2 regions of the Intestinibacillus sp. Marseille-P6563 genome follow, and region 2 is predicted to be linked to the other one. Evidence: a T-box and tRNA genes for the amino acid it is inferred to sense, from the RefSeq annotation. Region 2 holds a T-box; the other holds one or more tRNA genes.
The links. The T-box of region 2 lies ahead of pheS (phenylalanine--tRNA ligase subunit alpha). A T-box ahead of a tRNA ligase gene usually reads a tRNA of that ligase, here a tRNA-Phe.

Region 1: it has a tRNA-Phe gene. The T-box ahead of pheS (phenylalanine--tRNA ligase subunit alpha) is inferred to sense a tRNA for this amino acid. The anticodon was not compared.

What each region holds. Positions count from the first base shown of each region.
Region 1 is NZ_UWOD01000002.1:1,405,500-1,415,186, forward strand. It holds gene EFB11_RS15115 (efflux RND transporter permease subunit) at 1-792, shown strand, start outside; gene EFB11_RS15120 (TetR/AcrR family transcriptional regulator) at 785-1,360, shown strand; gene EFB11_RS15125 (thioesterase family protein) at 1,472-1,864, shown strand; gene EFB11_RS15130 (patatin-like phospholipase family protein) at 1,906-2,748, opposite strand; gene rnr (ribonuclease R) at 2,736-4,856, opposite strand; tRNA gene EFB11_RS15140 (tRNA-Gly) at 4,958-5,033, opposite strand; tRNA gene EFB11_RS15145 (tRNA-Phe) at 5,039-5,114, opposite strand; tRNA gene EFB11_RS15150 (tRNA-Asp) at 5,124-5,200, opposite strand; gene EFB11_RS15155 (PD-(D/E)XK nuclease family protein) at 5,385-8,810, shown strand; gene addA (helicase-exonuclease AddAB subunit AddA) at 8,791-9,687, shown strand, end outside.
Region 2 is NZ_UWOD01000001.1:407,053-416,739, forward strand. It holds gene EFB11_RS02065 (DEAD/DEAH box helicase) at 1-1,234, shown strand, start outside; gene EFB11_RS02070 (N-acetylmuramoyl-L-alanine amidase) at 1,266-1,754, opposite strand; gene cbiB (adenosylcobinamide-phosphate synthase CbiB) at 1,859-2,833, opposite strand; gene cbiE (precorrin-6y C5,15-methyltransferase (decarboxylating) subunit CbiE) at 2,843-4,033, opposite strand; tRNA gene EFB11_RS02085 (tRNA-Cys) at 4,096-4,169, opposite strand; gene EFB11_RS02090 (aldo/keto reductase) at 4,318-5,163, shown strand; T-box leader at 5,230-5,460, shown strand; gene pheS (phenylalanine--tRNA ligase subunit alpha) at 5,528-6,547, shown strand; gene pheT (phenylalanine--tRNA ligase subunit beta) at 6,637-9,045, shown strand; gene EFB11_RS02105 (IreB family regulatory phosphoprotein) at 9,171-9,416, shown strand; gene EFB11_RS02110 (hypothetical protein) at 9,551-9,687, shown strand, end outside.

The DNA of each region.
Region 1 (9,687 bases), on a different contig from region 2:
CAGGTCGTACAGGCGCCCCAGCAGATCAGCCGCGACAACCAAAGCCGTACCATTATGGTCACAGCAGGCACCAAATCGGACGATGTGGTGGCCTTTAATCAGCAGGTCAATGAAATTCTGGCAGACTTCAATTTGCCCGACGGCGTGGACATCGAAACCGGCGGCGAAATGGCCGATATGGCCGAATCGTTTGGCTCGCTCGGCCAGGCGCTGGTTGTTGGCCTCGGACTCATCTATTTCATCCTGGCCAGCCAGTTTGAATCGTTTATCATGCCGGTCATCGTCATGATGATTTTGCCCATTGGTCTGATCGGCTCGCTGTTTGGCCTGCCGTTGACCGGACAGAAGATCTCGATCGTGGCATTCATTGGCGTAATTATGCTGGCCGGTACGGTGGTCAACTCGTCCATCGTTCTGGTCGACTACATCAACACCCGCCGTAAGCGTGGCGAAGACAAAAATACGGCGATTTTAAACGCCTGCCCGCGCCGTATCCGGCCGGTGCTGATGACCACGCTGACCACCATCCTAGGCCTGCTGCCTATGGCATTCGCCCAGGGCGAAGGCTCGGAAATGATGGCCCCCATGGCCGTGGTTATGATTACCGGTATGGTGGTTTCCACCATTGTTACGCTGTTCTTTACGCCGGTGTATTATTCGCTCATCGACAGCATATCCGAGCGGTTTAAGAACCGCAAGCGCCGCCGCGGCGGCAAAAATGGGGACCCGGACGACGAAGAACCAGAGCCGCCGCTGGAACCCGAAACAAAGGAGGAAGGCGTTCATGTCTGAAGCGCGGGAAAACCGCCGCAGCGCCATTTTGCATGCCGCCTGTAAGGAATTTTCCGAAAAGGGTTTTGCAGGCGCTAAAATTGAGGAGATCGCCCGGCAGGTCGGCATCGGAAAATCGACCGTGTATGAATATTTCCCGTCCAAAACCGACCTGCTCGAACAGGCGGCTGACTGGATGATCGGCCGGGTCGATGTGGATGTGCGCAAGATCATGGAAAGCCCGGACCGCTTTGAGGAAAAAATCCGTGCATATATACTGTATATGTGCCATTTGTTGCAGCATATGGGGCATGGAATGCTGTACATGCACGGCGATAACAAAGAGATGCTTTGCATCATCAAGCGATGCACGCGGCAGCTGTCCAAGAAGATTTTGGGCGCTGCGATCGACGCGGTGCGATATGGCCGCCAGCAAGGTGAACTGCGGGCCGATGTCGACGAGCGGGCGGTGGCGATGCTGATGGTCACCCTGCCCTCTCCCCTGATTGCCGAGCAGATTGCGGAGCAAGGCGAGCAGGCGCTCGACCCCATGATCGAACTGATGATGCACGGCATGGCGCCCCAATAAAAAAAGCGTATCCCGGCGGTTCATCCCGCCGGGATTTTCTCTGGGCGATTGACAAACGCCCCAAAACAGGATAAGCTGGAAACAGACTGATAAAAGCGAGGAGTTTAAGCTATGCTGACAACCGGTATCCAAGGCAAAAAAGAAATCACGGTCACCGAAAACCTGCTGGCCAATCAGGTCGGCAGCGGCCTGGTGGCTGTTTATGCGACCCCAATGATGATTGCAGGCATGGAAGGCACGGCCGCGGGCTCGGTAGCCGACGCGCTCGACCCCGGCAAGACCACCGTGGGCATTCAGATGAACGTCAGCCACGTGGCTGCCACCCCGGCAGGCATGAAGGTGCGGTTTGAAACCGAACTGACCGAGATCGCCCCGAACGGCAAGGTACTCACCTTCCGTGTGGCAGCCTACGACGAAGCGGGCCTGATCGGCGAAGGCACCCATCAGCGTGCGATTGTCGACAAGGAGCGTTTTGAAGCTAAGGCACAGGCCAAAAAGGCGTAAATACAAAAAGACCGTTCCCCGGCTGGGGAGCGGTCTTTTTTTCAGTCAAACAGCGCGCGGATGGCGCCCATATTGTCCATGGCAAGCTGATAACCGTGGTCGTAGCTGCGGTGCAGGACGGATACGTCCTTTTCAAACGAGTCCAGCGACATGGCGGGGCGTAAAATGACCGTGTCGGCTGGCGCACGGCGCTTGAGTTCGTCCAGCAGCAGCGTGGTCTGGTTGTAGCGTTCGGCGCGGTGCAGCATGGTCTGCTCCATGGCCGGGAACCGGTGCCGCATGGCCCGTGCCCCCAGGCGCACATAAGGCGTGGTGGTTTTCCAGTAGCCCGCCGGACGGGTCAAAATAACCAGATTGCGGCGGCTGCCGTCGCGCAGCGCCTGCGCGATGGGCACCGAGTCGGCTACGCCGCCGTCATAGTAGGGCGTGCCGTCAATCTCAATGGGCGGGAACATGTGCGGCAGCGCACAGGTCGCCCGCAGCAGGGTGCACGGCCGGTCGAGCTGCATGCCGTCCAGATATTCGGCCTTGCCGGTCAGCGCGTTGGTCACGCCGACCCGTACCCGCCCCGGATAGCGGCGGAAAGTTTCCCAGTCAAAGGGCACCAGCCGGTTGGGCACCTCGTCAAAGACAAAGTCCAGCCCAAAGATCGATCCGCATTTGGCGAAATTCCGCATGGACAGATAGCGTTTGTCGTTGCGATAGGTGGTGAAGATGCGCAGATTGCGGCCGCGCTGGCGGGCCAGATAGGAAAAGGCATAGGTGATGCCGGCCGACACGCCGGACATGTAGTCAAACATCAGCCCCTCATCGAGCAGGGCGTCGAGTACGCCGCAGGAGAACACCGGGCGGAAGGTGCCGCCCTCGAGAATCAGTCCGGGCATGGAGCGCTCCCCCCTTCCCCGGCGAGTGCAAAGTCGATCTGGCCGCTGGCGCGGCTCGCGCCGATCAAGCGCACGCGCACGGGCGTGCCGATGGTGTAGCGCACCCCACTGCGATTGAATAGCACCATTTTTTGATCGTCGTATTCGTAGTAACCGGGAAGCGCTTCCACCCGGATGAGGCCCTCGGCGCCGTTCGGCAGGGCGACGAACAGGCCGAATGCCTGCACGCCCGACACCTCGCCGTCAAATTCCTGACCGAGGAACTGCTCCATATAGGCGGCAATATACAGCTTGTCAATCTCGCGCTCGGCCGTGTCGGCGGCAAGTTCGCGGGTGGTCGACTGGATGGCCGCGTTTTCGACAAAGGTGTAGTCGGCGCGGGTGAAGGCCGCGCCATCGAGCGCACGCGTAAGCATGCGGTGGGTGGCAAGGTCGGGATACCGCCGGATGGGCGAGGTGAAATGCAGATAATACTTGGCCTGCAAGCCGTAATGGCCCAGGTTTTCCTCCGAATAGCGTGCGCGTGCAAGCGAACGCAACAATAGCGTCGGCAGGGCGCGCTGGCGCGGATCACCCGCCGCCTGGTCGAGCACGGCCTGAAGCTGGCGGGTGTCCTGCGGTTTGGAGGGGTCGATACGATGGCCGAACGGCCGGGCAAACTGGGCAAAGACGCGCAGCTTTTCCGGATCTGGGTTCTCGTGCACGCGGTACACCGCCGGGTGGTTGTGGGTGTCCATGAACTGGGCGACTGCCTCGTTGGCCTGGAGCATGAATTCCTCAATCATCTTTTCGGCGCGGCCGCGCGGACGGTAAAATACATCCACCGGTTCGCCCTGCTCGTCCACCGCAATTTCGGCTTCTGGGATGTCCAGATCGAGCGCGCCGCGCTCCATGCGCCGGCGGCGCAGCAGGTCGGCCAAATCGGCCATTTTCCGGGCGGTATCCACCAGAAAATCGTATTTTTTACACAGTTCGGCGTCGCCGTCCAGGATTTTATTCACGTTGTTATAGGTCATGCGCGCCTTGGAGCGGATGACCGATTTGGCAAACTCGGCCTTGTGGCAGCGGCCATCCGGCCCAATTTCGAGGAAGGCCGAAAAGGCCAGCCGGTCCTCCCCTGGCACGAGCGAGCACAGCCCGTCGGACAGGGCAAACGGCAGCATGGGCACCACGTGGCCGGGATAATAGACCGAAGTGCCGCGGCGGTAGGCTTCGGCATCAAGCGGACTGTCGGGTGTAACATAGTGTGACACATCTGCGATGTGCACGCCGAGCTGCACGCGTCCGTTCGCGAGCGGCTTGAGCGATACGGCGTCGTCAAAGTCTTTGGCGCTGTCGCCGTCGATGGTGAAAATGAGTTCGTCCCGCAGGTCGCGCCGTCCGGCGTAGGCATCTGCCGGGACGCGATCGCCCAGCGAACCGGCCTGCTGCTGCGCATCCTCTGGGAACGCTTCCTGGATGCCGTTTTCATGCAGAATGGCCGCAATGGACGCCTGCATGGTCCCGTTTTTGCCAAAAACCTGCACGACAGCCGCCTGCGGCAGCACCCGGCCTTCGCCGTAATACATCATGCGCACCGCGACCTTGTCGCCCGGCTGCGCCCCGCCCAGATGGGCCTTGGGCAGTACGATTTCGGACGGATATTTCTTGCTGGACGGCTCCAAAACGAACGATTTGCCGCGCTGACGCACCGCGCCTAGGATTTCGGCGCGGCTGCGTTCCAGGATGCGTGCCACCTCGCCTTCGCGGCGGCGGGTGCCATCCCGACGGCGGCCGTCCTCGCCCAGCCGGACGAGCACATGGTCGCCCTGCCAGGCGCCGCCGTCCGCGTGGGGCGGGATGAAAATATCGCCCTTGTCGTCCTTTTCGTCCGGGGCGACAAAGGCAAAGCCGCGCTCGGTCGCCAGGAACGTGCCGGCGATATAACCGTAATGGGCGGCTTGGGCCAGACGGTTCTTTTTGTTTTTGACGATCTTGCCGCTGGCGGTCAGGCGCTGGATGCAGTCGGCAAGCGCCTGTTTGCCGACACCCGGCAGCTGGCGGCGCAGTTCCTCCTGCCGCTGGGGCCGCGCGAGTAGTTCAAAGACCTTTTGGTCGAGCGAATCCATGAGATGCCCTCCTTCCGGATTTTGGGGATGCTTTCATTATACGCCCCCGCCGGACAATTTAAAAGAACAAAAAACCACTATCCGAAGATAGTGGTTTTGTTTGGAGCGGATGACGAGGCTCGAACTCGCTACCTCCACCTTGGCAAGGTGGCGCTCTACCAGATGAGCTACATCCGCATCTATGGTGCCTCCGGGCGGAATCGAACCACCGACACGGGGATTTTCAGTCCCCTGCTCTACCGACTGAGCTACAGAGGCGAATGAAAGTGGCGACCCGGAAGGGACTTGAACCCTCGACCTCTGGCGTGACAGGCCAGCGCTCTAACCGACTGAGCTACCGGGCCACTTGCAAAGCGCTTAATAAATATACCCAATAATCCGCCATTTGTCAACAGGTTTTTCAAAAAAATTTGAAAGAAATTTTACCGCGTCTTTGCAGACCATGGCGGCAGGGTTCGCTTGACCGTCCGCCCCGCGTCATGCTATGCTGAAACCAATCACAATCCCAGCACAAAAGGAGGGATCCCCATGCGCATTTTCATCGGGCGCGGCGGGAGCGGCAAAACCACCGCCATCCTGCGCGAAATCGCGCAAAAAGCCGAACAAGGCGAAGGTCGGCAGATCTTGCTTGTCCCGGAACTGTTTTCCCACGCCTACGAGCGGCGGCTGGCACAGGCAACCAATAACCACGGCGGCCGCACGGCCGAGGTTATCACCTTTTCCCGCCTGACCGGGCGGGTATTTGCCGAGATGGGGGGCCTAGCCGATGTGGCCCTCACCCCGGCCGGCCGGCTGCTGACCCTGACCGAAGCCGCCCGCCGGGTGGACGCCGGCCTGTCCACCTATCGCGGTCTGGCTGACAAACCCGAATTGGTCAAAGAGATGCTCACCATCATCGACGAGTGCAAGACCTGCCGCGTGCGGCCCGAGGACACCTTCCGCGCCGCGGGCGAGCTGCGCGAGGAAGCCCCCGCGCTCGCCGAAAAGTTAAGCGACCTGTCCCAGCTATTTACGGCCTATGAAGCGCTGTGCGACAATACCCTGCCCGACCCGCGCGACGCGCTCACCCGCATGGCAGAACTGCTGCCCCAAAGCACCGTTCTGCGCGGCGCCGAGGTCTATGTGGACGGTTTCGCGTCCTTTACCCCCCAGGAAGTCGCGGTGCTCGACGCCCTGCTGCATCTGGGCCTGTCGCTGACCGCGGCGGTCACCGTCGACCCAAAGGAGCCCGACCTGTTTGTATCCGCCGATAAGACCGTGCGCCTGCTGCGGCGCATGGCGTCCCGTGTCGGCAAACCGGCGGATGTGACCGATTTTGGCGAATGCAAGCTCGAAAAACCGCACGATTTGGCGGTTTTGGAGCGCGAAGGCCTGCTGCCGACCTCGACGCCTACCCCTTCGGACGGGCACAGCGTCCGCCTGTTTTATGCGTCCAACCCCTTCGAGGAGTGCGAACACGCGGCGGCTTACATCCGTCGCACCGTCCAGCAGACCGGGGCGCGCTGGCGCGACTTTGCCGTTATTTCCCGGGACGGGGACCGCTACACCGCGGCCCTGCAAATGGCCATGGCGCGATATGATGTGCCCATCTTCCAGAGCGCCAAGGCCGACCTGCTCACCCGCCCACCGCTGCGGCTGGTGACCGGCGCACTCGCGGTCGTGACCGGTGGCTGGCGGTATGAGGATGTGTTCGGGTGTCTGAAAACCGGGCTGTGCAATCTGGAGCCAGATGAGATCGACCGGCTGGAAAACTACGTGCTCGCCTGGCGGGTGCGCGGCGCGTCGGCCTGGCGCACCGACTTCACCGGTCACCCGGACGGCTACGGCTACCAGATGGACGAAGCGGCCCAGCAGGAGTTGGACGAACTCAACGCGCTGCGTGCACGTGCGGCAGCACCCTTTGCCGCGCTGGCCGACGGCCTGCGGGAAGTCGGACTGGCGCGCGAATTTTTGCAGGCGCTCTATGATTTTCTGACCGCTCAGGGCACGCCTGACCGCATGGCCGACCGCGCAGCCGGGTATGAGCAGGCGGGCGAACTGCAGCTGGCCGACGAATACCGCCAGCTGTGGGAAATTCTCGTCACCGCCATGGAGGAAATGGCCTGGGTGTGCGGCGATAGCCCCATGGATTTGGAGCGGTTCGCCGCCCTGTTCCCGCTGGTGCTGGGTGAGTACGACGTGGGTTCCATCCCGGTGTCGCTCGACCGCGTGACCTGCGGCGCCATCGACCGCGTATGCGGCGGGGGACGGTTCAAGCACGTGATTTTGCTCGGTGTCAACGACGGCTTGCTGCCCAAGGCGCCCGCGAGCGCGGGCATTTTGAGCGACAACGACCGCTTAGCGCTCGATAATCTGGGCCTGAGCCTGTCGGCGTCGGGCGCTGAGCGCATGCTCATGGAGCAGGAGACCATCTACAAAGCCCTGGCCTGCCCGACCGAAAGCCTGCTGCTGTCCTGCCATCTGGCCGGGGCGGACGGCAAGGAGATGCGACCGTCCTATCTGCTGGGGGCGTTTCGGTTAAAACTGCCCGGCCTGCCGGTGGAGACCGGCGCCGGGGCAGCGGATGCCGACCGCCTGTGCGCCGACCGTCCGGCGGTCGAACTGGCCTGCGCGGCCCTGTCCGAGGGCGCACGCACCTCGGCCCAGCAGGCGGCGCTTGATTATTTTGCGGAGGATGAGCGCGTGCACCGCGCCAAAAATGCACGCATTAGCCGCGGGCCGGTGGCTGACCGCAAAACGGTCGAGGGGCTGTACGGCAAAATCCCCGGCCTGACCGCGTCGCGGGTCGATTTGTTCTATTCCTGCCGGTTCGCCTTCTTTATGCGCCACGGCCTGCGCGCCAAGCCCCGCCGCCGCGCAGCCTTCGCCGCGCCCGAAACCGGCACCTTCATCCATTATGTCCTGGAAAATACTTTGGCCGATCTGGATAAGACCCCGGACGGCGCGCGCGGCGCAGACGCCGATACCGTCCGCCGCACGATGAAGAAATGGGTGCAGACCTATGTGGAGACCTACCTCGGCAGTCTGGACAAGCAGACCGCGCGGTTCCGGTATCTGTTCCGGCGGCTGGTCAAGATGATGGGCGGCATTTTGGAAAACGTGCTGGACGAAATGCGAAACTCGGACTTTTCGCCCATTGACTATGAATTGAAATTCGGTTTTGACGGCGACCTGCCGCCCGTGCGCTGCGCGGAAGGGGAGGACGCGGTCTACCTGAGCGGCACGGCCGACCGCGTGGACGGCTATGTTAGGGGCGGACGGCTGTATGTGCGCGTGATGGACTACAAAAGCGGCTACAAGTCGTTTTCGCTCTCGGACGTCTGGAATGGCCTCAATTTGCAGCTCATCATTTATCTCTTTGCCATCGAGCGGGAGGGGCTGGAACGCTACCGCCACAAGCTGGCCGCCGACCTGGACGGCATCGAGGCCGCGGGCGTGCTGTACATCCCGGCGCGCGACGAGGTGATGGACTTGGACGCCGACGAGCCGGACGAGGACAAGCTGCGCGCCCTGAAGGACAAGGCGTTGCGCCGCAGCGGGCTGGTCAGCGACGATTTAACGCTCTTGGAAGCCATGGAGCACGGCCTTGCCGACGAGAGCCGGTTCCTGCCGGTCAAGCTCAAAGTGGCCAAGCCCACCAAAAAGAATCCCGACCCGGCGCCGACGCTGTCGGCCACGTCGGCCGTGGCCGATCTGGCCCGGTTTGGCCGTCTGGCGCGGTTTGCGCAGGGCAAGCTGATCGAGATGGGCCGCGAACTCAAGGCGGGCAGCATCGACGCCGCGCCCTGCCGCCATGGGCAGGCGCTGCAATGCGACTGGTGCGAATTCCGCGCCGCCTGCCGGTTTGACGAAACACTGGGCGACCGGGTGCGCGCGCTCGCCCATTTAAAGGACAGCGAATTTTGGGAAAAACTCGAGGAAGGAGGGGAGGACCATGCCGAAGTGGACGGATGAACAATGGGCGGCCATTAAAGAAGACCGCGGCGCGCTGCTGGTGTCGGCGGCGGCCGGTTCGGGCAAGACGGCGGTGCTCGTCGAGCGGGTGCTGCGCCGCTTGACCGATGAAGCAAACCCGGCTGACATCGACCGTCTGCTGCTCGTAACTTACACCAGCGCGGCAGCCGCCGAAATGCGCGGCAAGATCGCGGATGCCATTACCAAACGCCTGAGCGAGCGGCCGGACGATGCCCGGCTGCGCCGCCAGCTGCTGCTCGTCCACCGGGCGCAGATCACGACCGTCCATGCCTTCTGCTTGCAGCTGGTGCGCGAACAGTTCGCTACCCTCGGCCTGCCACCCGATTTCCGCATTGCGGACGAGGGCGAACGGGCGGAAATGCAGGAGGAGTGCATGGAAACCGTCCTCGAAGCCGGGTACGACAGCGAGGACGAGGGCTTTTTAGCCCTGAGCGACCTGCTTTCGGCCGGACGGGACGACAAGCGGCTGAGCCAGGTCGTGCTCGAGGTGTTTGAGAAAATCCAGAGCCATGCCGACCCGGACGCCTTTTTGAGCGAGGTCGAGTCCATGTTCCAGGGCAACAGCGAAAAGCACCGCGCCGCCCTGTTGGACGAAGCCCGTAGCGCGGCCGAATACGGTCTGGACTGCCTGAAGCTGGCGCTCGGCGAACTGGAAACCGACGGCGACCTGAATGCCGCCTACGGCCCGGCCTTTCTGGCCGACGAAGCCCATGCCCGTGCCTTACTGGACGCCCTGGGCAAAGGCTGGGATGCGGCGGTCGCGGCCGCGCAGTCCATCACCCACGACCGCCTGGGCGCCGTCCGCGGGTACGAGGACAAAGCCTTTCAGGAGTACATCAAGGGCCTGCGCGACGAG
Region 2 (9,687 bases):
GGGGTTCCGTGAGGACATCGAAACCATTTTGCAGGCTTCACCCGAAGCGCGGCAGACCGTCCTGTTTTCGGCGACCATGCCGCCTGAAATTTTGGAGATCACCGGCGAATACCAGCGCGACCCGGTGCTCATCGAAGCCGGCAATACCGCTGAGCGTACCATGGATACCATCCAGCAGTATTATTTCGAGGTGCCGCGCGGCGAGAAGGAACGCGCCCTTACCCTGCTGCTGCACGCCCAGCAGCCCCGCCTGTCCATCGTATTCTGCAACACCAAAAAAATGGTCGATGAGCTTGGCCGCTACCTGGGTGAGCACGGCTTCCAGGCTTCTGCCCTGCACGGCGACATGAAGCAGGATATGCGCACCTCGGTGATGAACAGCTTCAAATCCGGGCGCACGCCCATCCTGATCGCGACCGACGTTGCCGCCCGCGGCATCGACGTCGACGATGTGGATGCGGTCTATAACTTCGACATTCCGCAGGATTTTGAGTACTACATCCACCGCATTGGCCGCACCGGCCGCGCCGGGCGCACGGGCGCTTCCTATACCCTGATCGACGGCCCGCGGCAGGCGGCGGTCATCCGCAGCATCGAGCGGTTCACCCGCGCTAAGATCGAGCGCATGCCCCTGCCCGATTACGAAGCCATTGCCAGCCAGCGCAGCCAGGCAATCGGGCAGAGCATCCGTGCTGCTGTGCTTGAGCAGGCCAACGGCGAGGACAGCCGTTTTTCTGCGCAGCCACTGCTACGTACGCTGCTTGACGAGGGCTTCTCCCCCGAGCAGGTCGCCGAAGCCGCGCTGTCCCAGCTCATCGCACGTGAAATGGCCTGCATCCCCGAAGTGCGCGCCCCCAAACGGGCACAGCCCAAGCCTTTGGCCGCGCTAAAGGAAGGCTGTGTGCGTCTGCGCGTATCGGTCGGCCGCAACCAGAAGGTCGCACCGAATCACATTGTGGCCGCCATTGCCGAATGCACCGGCATTTCGGGCAAGCGCATCGGCAAAATCCAGTGCTACGGCGACTATTCGCTGGCCGAAGTACCAGAAGAACTGGCCAGCCGCATCGTCCACGAAGTCAGCGGCATGCCGATTGGCGGCATCCCGGCTGACCTGCGCATTTACCGGGAAGGTGGAACGCCCTCCCATGGCCGGCACGACCGGCCGCACCGTGGCGCGCGGCATGGAGATGCCCGGTCCCGCTCGCATAGCAAACCCGGCCGTCGTCGCAAATAAAACAAAAGAGGCGCAAAATGCGCCTCTTTTTTCATGAAAGCAGCTTTTGAAATTGCTCCCATGCTGTTGCGTTCCGCACAAACGGCTCTGGACAGACCGTATGGGTCACATCATAATGCCGCAGGACCCGCTGCGGCGGGATGGCATAGACCCGACACCAATGCTGCACCCATTGCGCAGCGCGCGTGAGTGTCTGCGCCGAAAAATACCGGGTCCCGTTCTGGTCTTTTTCCCCGCACAGCGCCACTCCCAAACTGTTCTGGTTGCGGCAAAACGGATGAAAATACAGCCCCCGTGTGCCGCAGTGCCAGGCCGTATGTACATCCAATACACTGCGCCAAACCGCTGCTCCATCCACCCAAACATGCACCGACGTTCCCACCGCACGCTGGGCCAAATATGCGGCATTTTCCTGCGCGGTATCGCCATGCTCGGCACAGTGCACGACAATGTATTGGATGCTGCCCGCATCCCGAAAAGCAGCATCGTAATTTTCCGCACGCGCGATTCGTGTATTCAAAATTCATCCCTCCTGCTTCACCGTATGCCGCAGAAGGGACAAAAATGAACCGCAATCGGTTCACAAGACAAAAGACGCAGGGGAAATTTCCCTTGCGTCTTTTGTTATCCGAAATACATGGGGGTAAAGGTAATCGCCAGTCGGATGGTCAGCCCCAGCAGCAGGGCAAACACCGATGCTGTGGTCATCAGGTCAGCCGCCCGGCCAATATCGGTTTTGACGATCGCACGGTCATCATCGCCGATGGTCGGCTTATGGACATACTGTCCGAAATACTGCGCGCTGCCACCGAGCTGGATGTGCAGCGCTCCGGCGCAAACAGCTTCGGTCTGCGCGGAATTGGGGCTCTTGTGACAGAAGCGGTCACGCTTAAAAATGCGACGAGCATTGCGGCTGTCAAACTTGAGCATGCCCGCTCCTGCAATCATGCACACGGCGGCAATGCGTGCGGGGATGAAATTGAACACATCGTCCACCCGCGCCGAAAAGCAGCCAAAATGCTCATACTTTTCGTTATGATACCCCACCATGGAATCCAGCGTATTGACCGCTTTATATAAGAATGCAAGCGGCGCGCCGCCGATGAGCATGAAAAACATCGGAGCGATCACGCCATCGGTCGTATTTTCTGCAATGGTTTCCACGGCCGCTTTGATGACACCCTCTTCGGTCAGGCTCCCGGTGTCGCGGCCCACATAATAGGAAATCGCCTTGCGCCCTTCGGCGAGCGACTGGCTCAGCGCCGTATAGACCTTTTCCCCGGCCTGCATCAGGCATTTCCGGGCGAAAATCTGATAACAAAACAGGGTTTCGGCCGCAAAAGCCAGCCAGGGATTGGCCGCGCGCAGCAAAAAGAGGATCGCAAACGGAACCGTATAGCTGACCGCACACACGATGCACCACAGCACCACCCCGGCGATCTTTTCGCCGCGCGGCGTTTGCGGAAACAGCCGACGCAGCAGCTTTTCGGTCTTGGAGATCAGCGCACCAATGGCGCAGACCGGATGCCAGGCCCCGTCCGGGTCGCCAAAAATCGTATCGAGCGCAAAGCCCAGCGCGACCGACAATGTTGTCAACATACGCTCCTCCTACCGCTTGGGCCCGCCATACAGCAAATAGATCGGGTTGTTTGCCTGGAACGGTGTGCTGCCTTCGGCCTTCTTGCCGCGCACAGCGCTGATCTGGCTGACGGTGATCTGCTCAAAGTTCAGCGCGCCCAGGGCGATCTGTGCATCGCTCAGAGTTTCCAGCGATACCGCGCTCACGACCACACGAATCTTGGGATTGCGGTCTTTGAGCAGGGACAGCGTTTCGTACAGTGTGCCGCCGCTGCCGCCGATAAAGGCCGCATCGGGTGCCGGCAAACCTTGCAGCACATCGGGTGCTTCGCCCTCGATGGGCAGCACATTGAAACATCCCAGTTCCCGGCGGTTGCGGTCAATCAGTGCGATCCCATCGATCGAGCGCTCGACCGCATAAACGACCGACGCCCGCCGCGCCATCTCCATAGACACTGAGCCGGTGCCCGCGCCGATGTCATAGACAATGTCGTCCCGACGCAAATCAAGCAGGTTGACCCCGACCCAGCGCGCTTCCTGCTTGGTCATGGGCACATTGCCGCGCTCCATATCTTCGTCATAGATCGGGCGCCCGGTCTGGCCGGGTGTATCGTTTTCGATCAGCAAAACGGCCAGATTGCCGCAGGGTTCCTTGGCCAGTTCTTCGGCGGTGCCGGTCTGGATGCGTTCATCGGCTGCGCCCAGATTTTCGCCCAGCGACACGCGCACGCCGCCCAAGCCGGCATCCACCAGCGACTGGCACAGCGCCTGCGCGTTCTGCGCGCCGCCGGTCAGCGCGAATACTTTGCGGTTGTAGCTCACCGCGCCGAGCAGACTGCCCTTGCGGCCATGCAGACTGAGCCAGACCACATCGTCATAAGATATGCCCAGCTTGGCGCACAGCATCTGCATACTATTTAAGCCGCACACGATCTCCACATCGCCCTGCGCTTGCAGCGCGCTTTGCAGCGTTTTCGCGGCGCTGAAAAAGCCTGTGTCGCCAGACACCAGAATTCCCACCCGCTCATCCGGCGCGGCAAGGGCGGTTTCGGCCAGCTTGCCGGTCGGGCAGGTTTGGATTTTGCCCAGCGAGGATAACTGTCCGGCCAGACGGTCGGTCGACAGCAGGAGGGTGCATTGCGCCATGGCCTCGCGCGCCTGCCGGGTCAAATCGGTGGGTTGTCCACTGCCCGCACCGAGAATGGTAAACAATCGGCTCATGCGATTTCTCTCCTTTCCGGAAACAAAAAACGCCGCCGGAACTTATCCGGCGGCATATGCTCTGGAGGTACCACCCAGAATCGAACTGGGGATCAGGGAGTTGCAGTCCCACGCCTTACCGCTTGGCTATGGTACCGAATCAGTGCTTATTTAGTATACCCATTTTTGCCTAGCTTGTCAATTCTTTTTTTCAAAAATTTTTGCCAGTTTGTCCGCTTGCAATTTTCCGGGCCCCATGCTAAGATGCCAATAACGATTTCACATCTTACAAAGGAGGGCTTTTCATGCAGCATATTTCCGATTGCTTCGTTTTAAACAACGGCGTGCGCATCCCCTGCGTTGCCTTTGGCACCTATAAAGCGGCGGCCGATCAAACCGCGGCCGTCATCTCCCGCGCCATCGAGGCCGATTACCGCCACTTTGATACGGCTTCCTTTTACGGTACCGAACCGTTTCTCGGCCAAGCGCTGGCTGCTTGCGGGTTGCCCCGGGAAGATTTCTTCCTGACCAGCAAAGCTTGGAAAGATGAAATGGGCTATGAGGCCGTCAAAGCCGCCTTTGCCCGCTCGCTCGAGCGGCTGGGCACCGATTATCTCGACCTCTATCTCATTCACTGGCCGCGCCCGGACCGGGACACGCCGAACTGGGAACAGCTCTGCCAGGATACCTGGCGCGCACTCGAAGAACTCTATCAGGCCGGGCAGGTACGCGCCATCGGGCTGAGCAATTTCCTGCCCCATCATATCGAAGTGATTCGGCAAAGCTGCACAGTCACTCCCATGGTTAACCAGATTGAATTCCACCCTGGCTACACTCAGCCGGACACGGTCCACTATTGTCAATCGCATGGCATCCAGGTCGAAGCGTGGAGCCCCATGGGCCGCACCCGCGTGCTGGGTACCCCGCTTGTGACCGAACTGGCCGCCAAATATGCGGTGTCCCCTTCCCAGCTCTGCCTGCGCTATGCGCTGCAAAAGAACGTGCTGCCGCTACCCAAGGCGTCCTCGCTGGCACACATGCAGCAAAATCAGGATGTTTTCGCGTTCACCCTGTCGGACGCCGATGTATCCAGACTGGATACCATGCCGCAGACCGGCTGGTCGGGCCAGCACCCGGATTTTCTCGAATAAAAATCCCTTTTTGCAAAAATGACCCTTGAATTTGTCCGCGAGTCGTGCTATATATAATATATATGTTTATCTGCGATGAACAGGAAAAGTAGGATGGCGCTCCCTTTGCCAGAGAACGGCGGTCACCGGCTGCAAGCCGCCCCAAAGGACGCAATGCGAAGTTCCCCTGTGAGCAGGCGTGCTGAACATGCAGTAGGCGCGCCCGTCCCGCCCCCGTTACCGGGCGCACAAGTGCGCAGGGCCTATCTGCCTGCGAACGTAGGTGGTACCACGGAAACAGCGGTTTTCGTCCTATGGGACGGAAGCCGTTTTTTTGTGCCATCGCTCAAAACGTAAAAATTCCATTTAAGGAGTGTAACAACCTATGAAAGAACAGCTGGAAGCCATTCTTGCAAGTGCTAAGAAGGAGCTCGGCGAAACGACGAACGCCCGCGATCTGGACGCGGTGCGCGTCAAGTACCTCGGCAAAAAGGGTGAGCTGACCGCCATCCTCAAGGGCATGAAAAACCTGTCGCCCGAAGAGCGTCCGGTCGTTGGCCAGATGGTCAATGAAGTGCGCGCAGCGGTCGAAGCCGCGCTCGAAGAACAGGGGGAGAAGATCGAGCGTCTGGCGCTCGAAGAAAAACTCAAGAGCGAAACGCTGGATGTCACCATGCCGGGCGAAGAAGTCGTTCTCGGCCACAAGCATCCGCTGACCGTTGTCCTCGATGAGATCAAGGACATCTTCATCGGTCTGGGCTTCCAGATCGCCGAAGGTCCGGAGGTCGAACTCGACCACTATAACTTTGAAGCGCTCAATATCCCGAAGGACCATCCGGCGCGCGACACCCAGGATACCTTCTATGTTTCGGATAACGTCGTGCTGCGCACCCAGACCTCGGGCATGCAGGTGCGCGTCATGGAAAAGACCCAGCCGCCCATCCGCATCATTGCGCCCGGCCGTGTGTTCCGTTCGGATGCGGTCGATGCGACCCACTCTCCCCTGTTCCATCAGATCGAAGGTCTGGTAGTCGACAAGGGCATCACGATGAGCGACCTCAAGGGCATTCTGGAGCTGTTTGCCAAGCGTTTGTACGGCGACGACACGGTCGTCCGTTTCCGTCCGCACCACTTCCCCTTCACCGAGCCGTCGGCTGAAATGGACATCCAGTGCTATCAGTGTCACGGCGAAGGCTGCCGCCTGTGTAAGGGCGAAGGCTGGATCGAAATTCTGGGCTGCGGCATGGTACACCCCAAGGTGCTTGAGATGAGCGGCATCGACCCGGAGATCTATTCGGGTTACGCTTTTGGCATCGGCCTGGAGCGCACGGTTATGGGCCGCTTCAAGATCGACGACATCCGTCTGTTCTATGAAAATGACGTGCGGTTCCTGCACCAGTTCTAAGCGCTCACGCGCTTACGGGCCGTTCGGCCTTTCCTGCGCCATAGGCGCCGCAAACTGAACTTTAAATCGATAAAAGGAGCGCAATCACTATGAAACTGCCTCTTTCCTGGCTGAAAGATTACACCAATATTGACGGCGTAAGCCCCAAGGAATACGACGCAAAGATGACCATGTCGGGTTCCAAGGTCGAGTGCGTCGATTACCTCGGCGAAGAGATCAACAATGTCGTAACCGGCAAAATCCTGTCGGTTGAAAAGCACCCGGATTCCGACCATCTGGTCATCTGCCAGATCGATGCGGGCAAGGAAGAACCCATCCAGATCGTCACCGGTGCGCCCAATGTCACCGAAGCATCGGTCGGCGAGATCTGCCCGGTCTGCCTGCATAAGTCCACCCTGCCCGGCGGGGTGAAGATCACCAAGGGCAAGCTGCGCGGCGTGGTTTCCAACGGCATGATGTGCTCGTTCCAGGAGCTTGGCCTGGACCACGGCTGTGTGCCCTATGCGTGCGATAACGGCATCCTGTTCCTGCCCAAGGACACCCCGGTCGGTGTGGACATCAAGGGCGTTCTGGGTCTGGATGAATATGTCGCCGATTTTGAAATTACCTCCAACCGTCCGGACTGCCTGAGCGTCATCGGTCTGGCGCGTGAAACCGCGGCGACCTTTGAGCGTCCGTTCTCTGTCAAGGAGCCGGTGGTCAAAGGCTGCGGCGGCGACATCAAGGACTATGTTTCGGTTCGTGTGGATGAGCCCGAACTGTGCCCACGTTACACGGCCAAGATTGTCAAGAACATCAAGATCGAGCCCTCCCCGGCCTGGATGCGTGAGCGTCTGCATGCGGCTGGTGTACGCCCGATCAACAACATCGTCGACATCACCAACTATGTTATGCTCGAATATGGTCAGCCCATGCACGCATTTGACTATGCCTGCCTGTCGGACGGCCAGATCGTGGTCCGCCGCCCGCAGCCGGGCGAAGCCATCCAGACGCTGGACGGCCAGGACCGTGCGATTACTTCTGAAATGCTCGCCATCTGCGATGGCGCTAAGCCGATCGCGGTCGCTGGTGTCATGGGCGGCGCCAACTCGGAAATCACCGATGCGACCCAGACAGTCGTTTTTGAATCGGCCTGCTTCCACGGCGCAACCGTCCGTCTGACTGCTAAGGCACTGGGCATGCGCACCGAGGCCTCCGGTCGCTTTGAAAAGGGTCTGGACCCGTCGCTGACCATGCTGGCCGTTCTGCGCGCCTGCGAACTGGTCGAAGAACTGGGCGCCGGTGAAGTCATCGACGGCGTCGTGGATGTCTGTGCCGCTGACCTGACCCCCAAGACCCTGCCGTTTGAGCCGGACAAGATGAATGCTCTGCTAGGCACCGACCTGTCCGCTGATGTACAGAAGCAGCTGCTCAAGCGTCTGGCGTTCCAGGTCGAGGGCGACAAGGTCATTATCCCGTCCTTCCGTATTGATATTGCCCGTATGTGCGACCTGGCCGAAGAAGTTGCGCGCATGTATGGTTATGACAACATTCCGGTGCGTCTGTACGCCGGTGACACCACCCAGGGCGGCTTGTCTCCGCGCCAGCAGATGGAACGCGCGGCAGCCGGTGTTTGCTTGGCAGCTGGTTTTGACGAATCGATGAGCCATTCGTTCATCAGCCCCAAGTTCTACGACGCCATTGCCCTGCCGGCGGACGACCCGCGCCGTATTTCGACCACCATCCTCAACCCGCTGGGCGAGGACTTCTCGGTCATGCGTACCACCGTTCTGCCGTCTATGCTGGACTCGCTGGCGCACAACCATGCGCACCGCAATCCGACCGCATCGCTCTATGAGCTGGGCACCATTTACACCCCGGTCGTCAAGGACGGTAAGGCCGACGCCGACCAGCTCCCGCACGAGGAAAAGATCCTCACCCTGGGCAGCTACGGCCGCCTGCCCTTCTTCCAGTTCAAGGGCGTTATCGAGGCACTTTGCCGCGAACTGAATATCAAGGACGTGTCCTTTGTAGCCGATTCCGAAAATCCGTCCTATCACCCGGGCCGCTGCGCCAAGGTCTATGCGAGCGACGCGCTGCTCGGCACCTTCGGTGCGGTACATCCGCTGGTTGCTAAGAAGTATGGTTTCAACACCGAAGTGCTGACCGCAGAACTGGCTATGGATGCGCTGTATGATGCCATCGATTCGGTCAAGCTGTATCAGCAGCTGCCCAAGTTCCCGGCTTCCACCCGCGATATTGCGGTTCTGGTCGACGATGCTGTCCCGGCAGCTTCCATGCAGAAGGCCATCGAGCGAGCAGCTGGTTCCATTCTGGAAAGCGTCAAATTGTTCGACGTGTACAAGGGCAAGGGCATTCCGGAAGGCAAGAAGTCGGTAGCGTATTCGATGAGCCTGCGCGCGTCCGACCGCACGCTCAAGGACGAAGAATGCGACAACGCGATGCAGAAAGCCATTGCTGCACTCGAAAGCGAATTTGGCGCTGCACTGCGTAGCTGATTCGTACCCACACAGCAAAACTTTTTCCCTAATTTTTTGGTTTTTATCCCCACTTTGCCCTTTACAATCGGTAGTTTCTGTATTATCATTAAAGTAGCAACATGGAGCAAAGGAGGATGCAGAACATGCTCGAAGGCACTCGGAAATTTACTCTCGTGGACGATTCCAATGTTGAGATGAAGCGGATTCTGACCACGGTTTATGATGCCCTGAAAGAAAAGGGCTATAATCCCATCAACCAAATCGTCGGTTATCTGCTGTCGGAGGACCCGACTTATATCACCAACCACAACAATGCCCGCAGTCTGATCCGTAAGATCGACCGCGACGAACTCATGCAAGAGTTGGTTTCGTTCTACTTGAATAACTAAACCGCAAACAGCCCATGGCTTTCGCCATGGGCTGCTTTTTTTATTCTGTTACCCGATTGTTTCCATGAAATTCTTTCCTCTTTTACAGATTCATGCTATACTTACCATATCATCCAATATGAGGAGGGATTCCTATGAGTCGTCCGCTTTATCCACTACTGCGGCTGTATTTCATTGGCAGCCTTCTTGCGCTTGCGGAGAACTTCATACCATCTTCCGAAAATATTCTATATGGCGCTCCCTTTTTGAATTTTATCCGTTTATGTGTGTT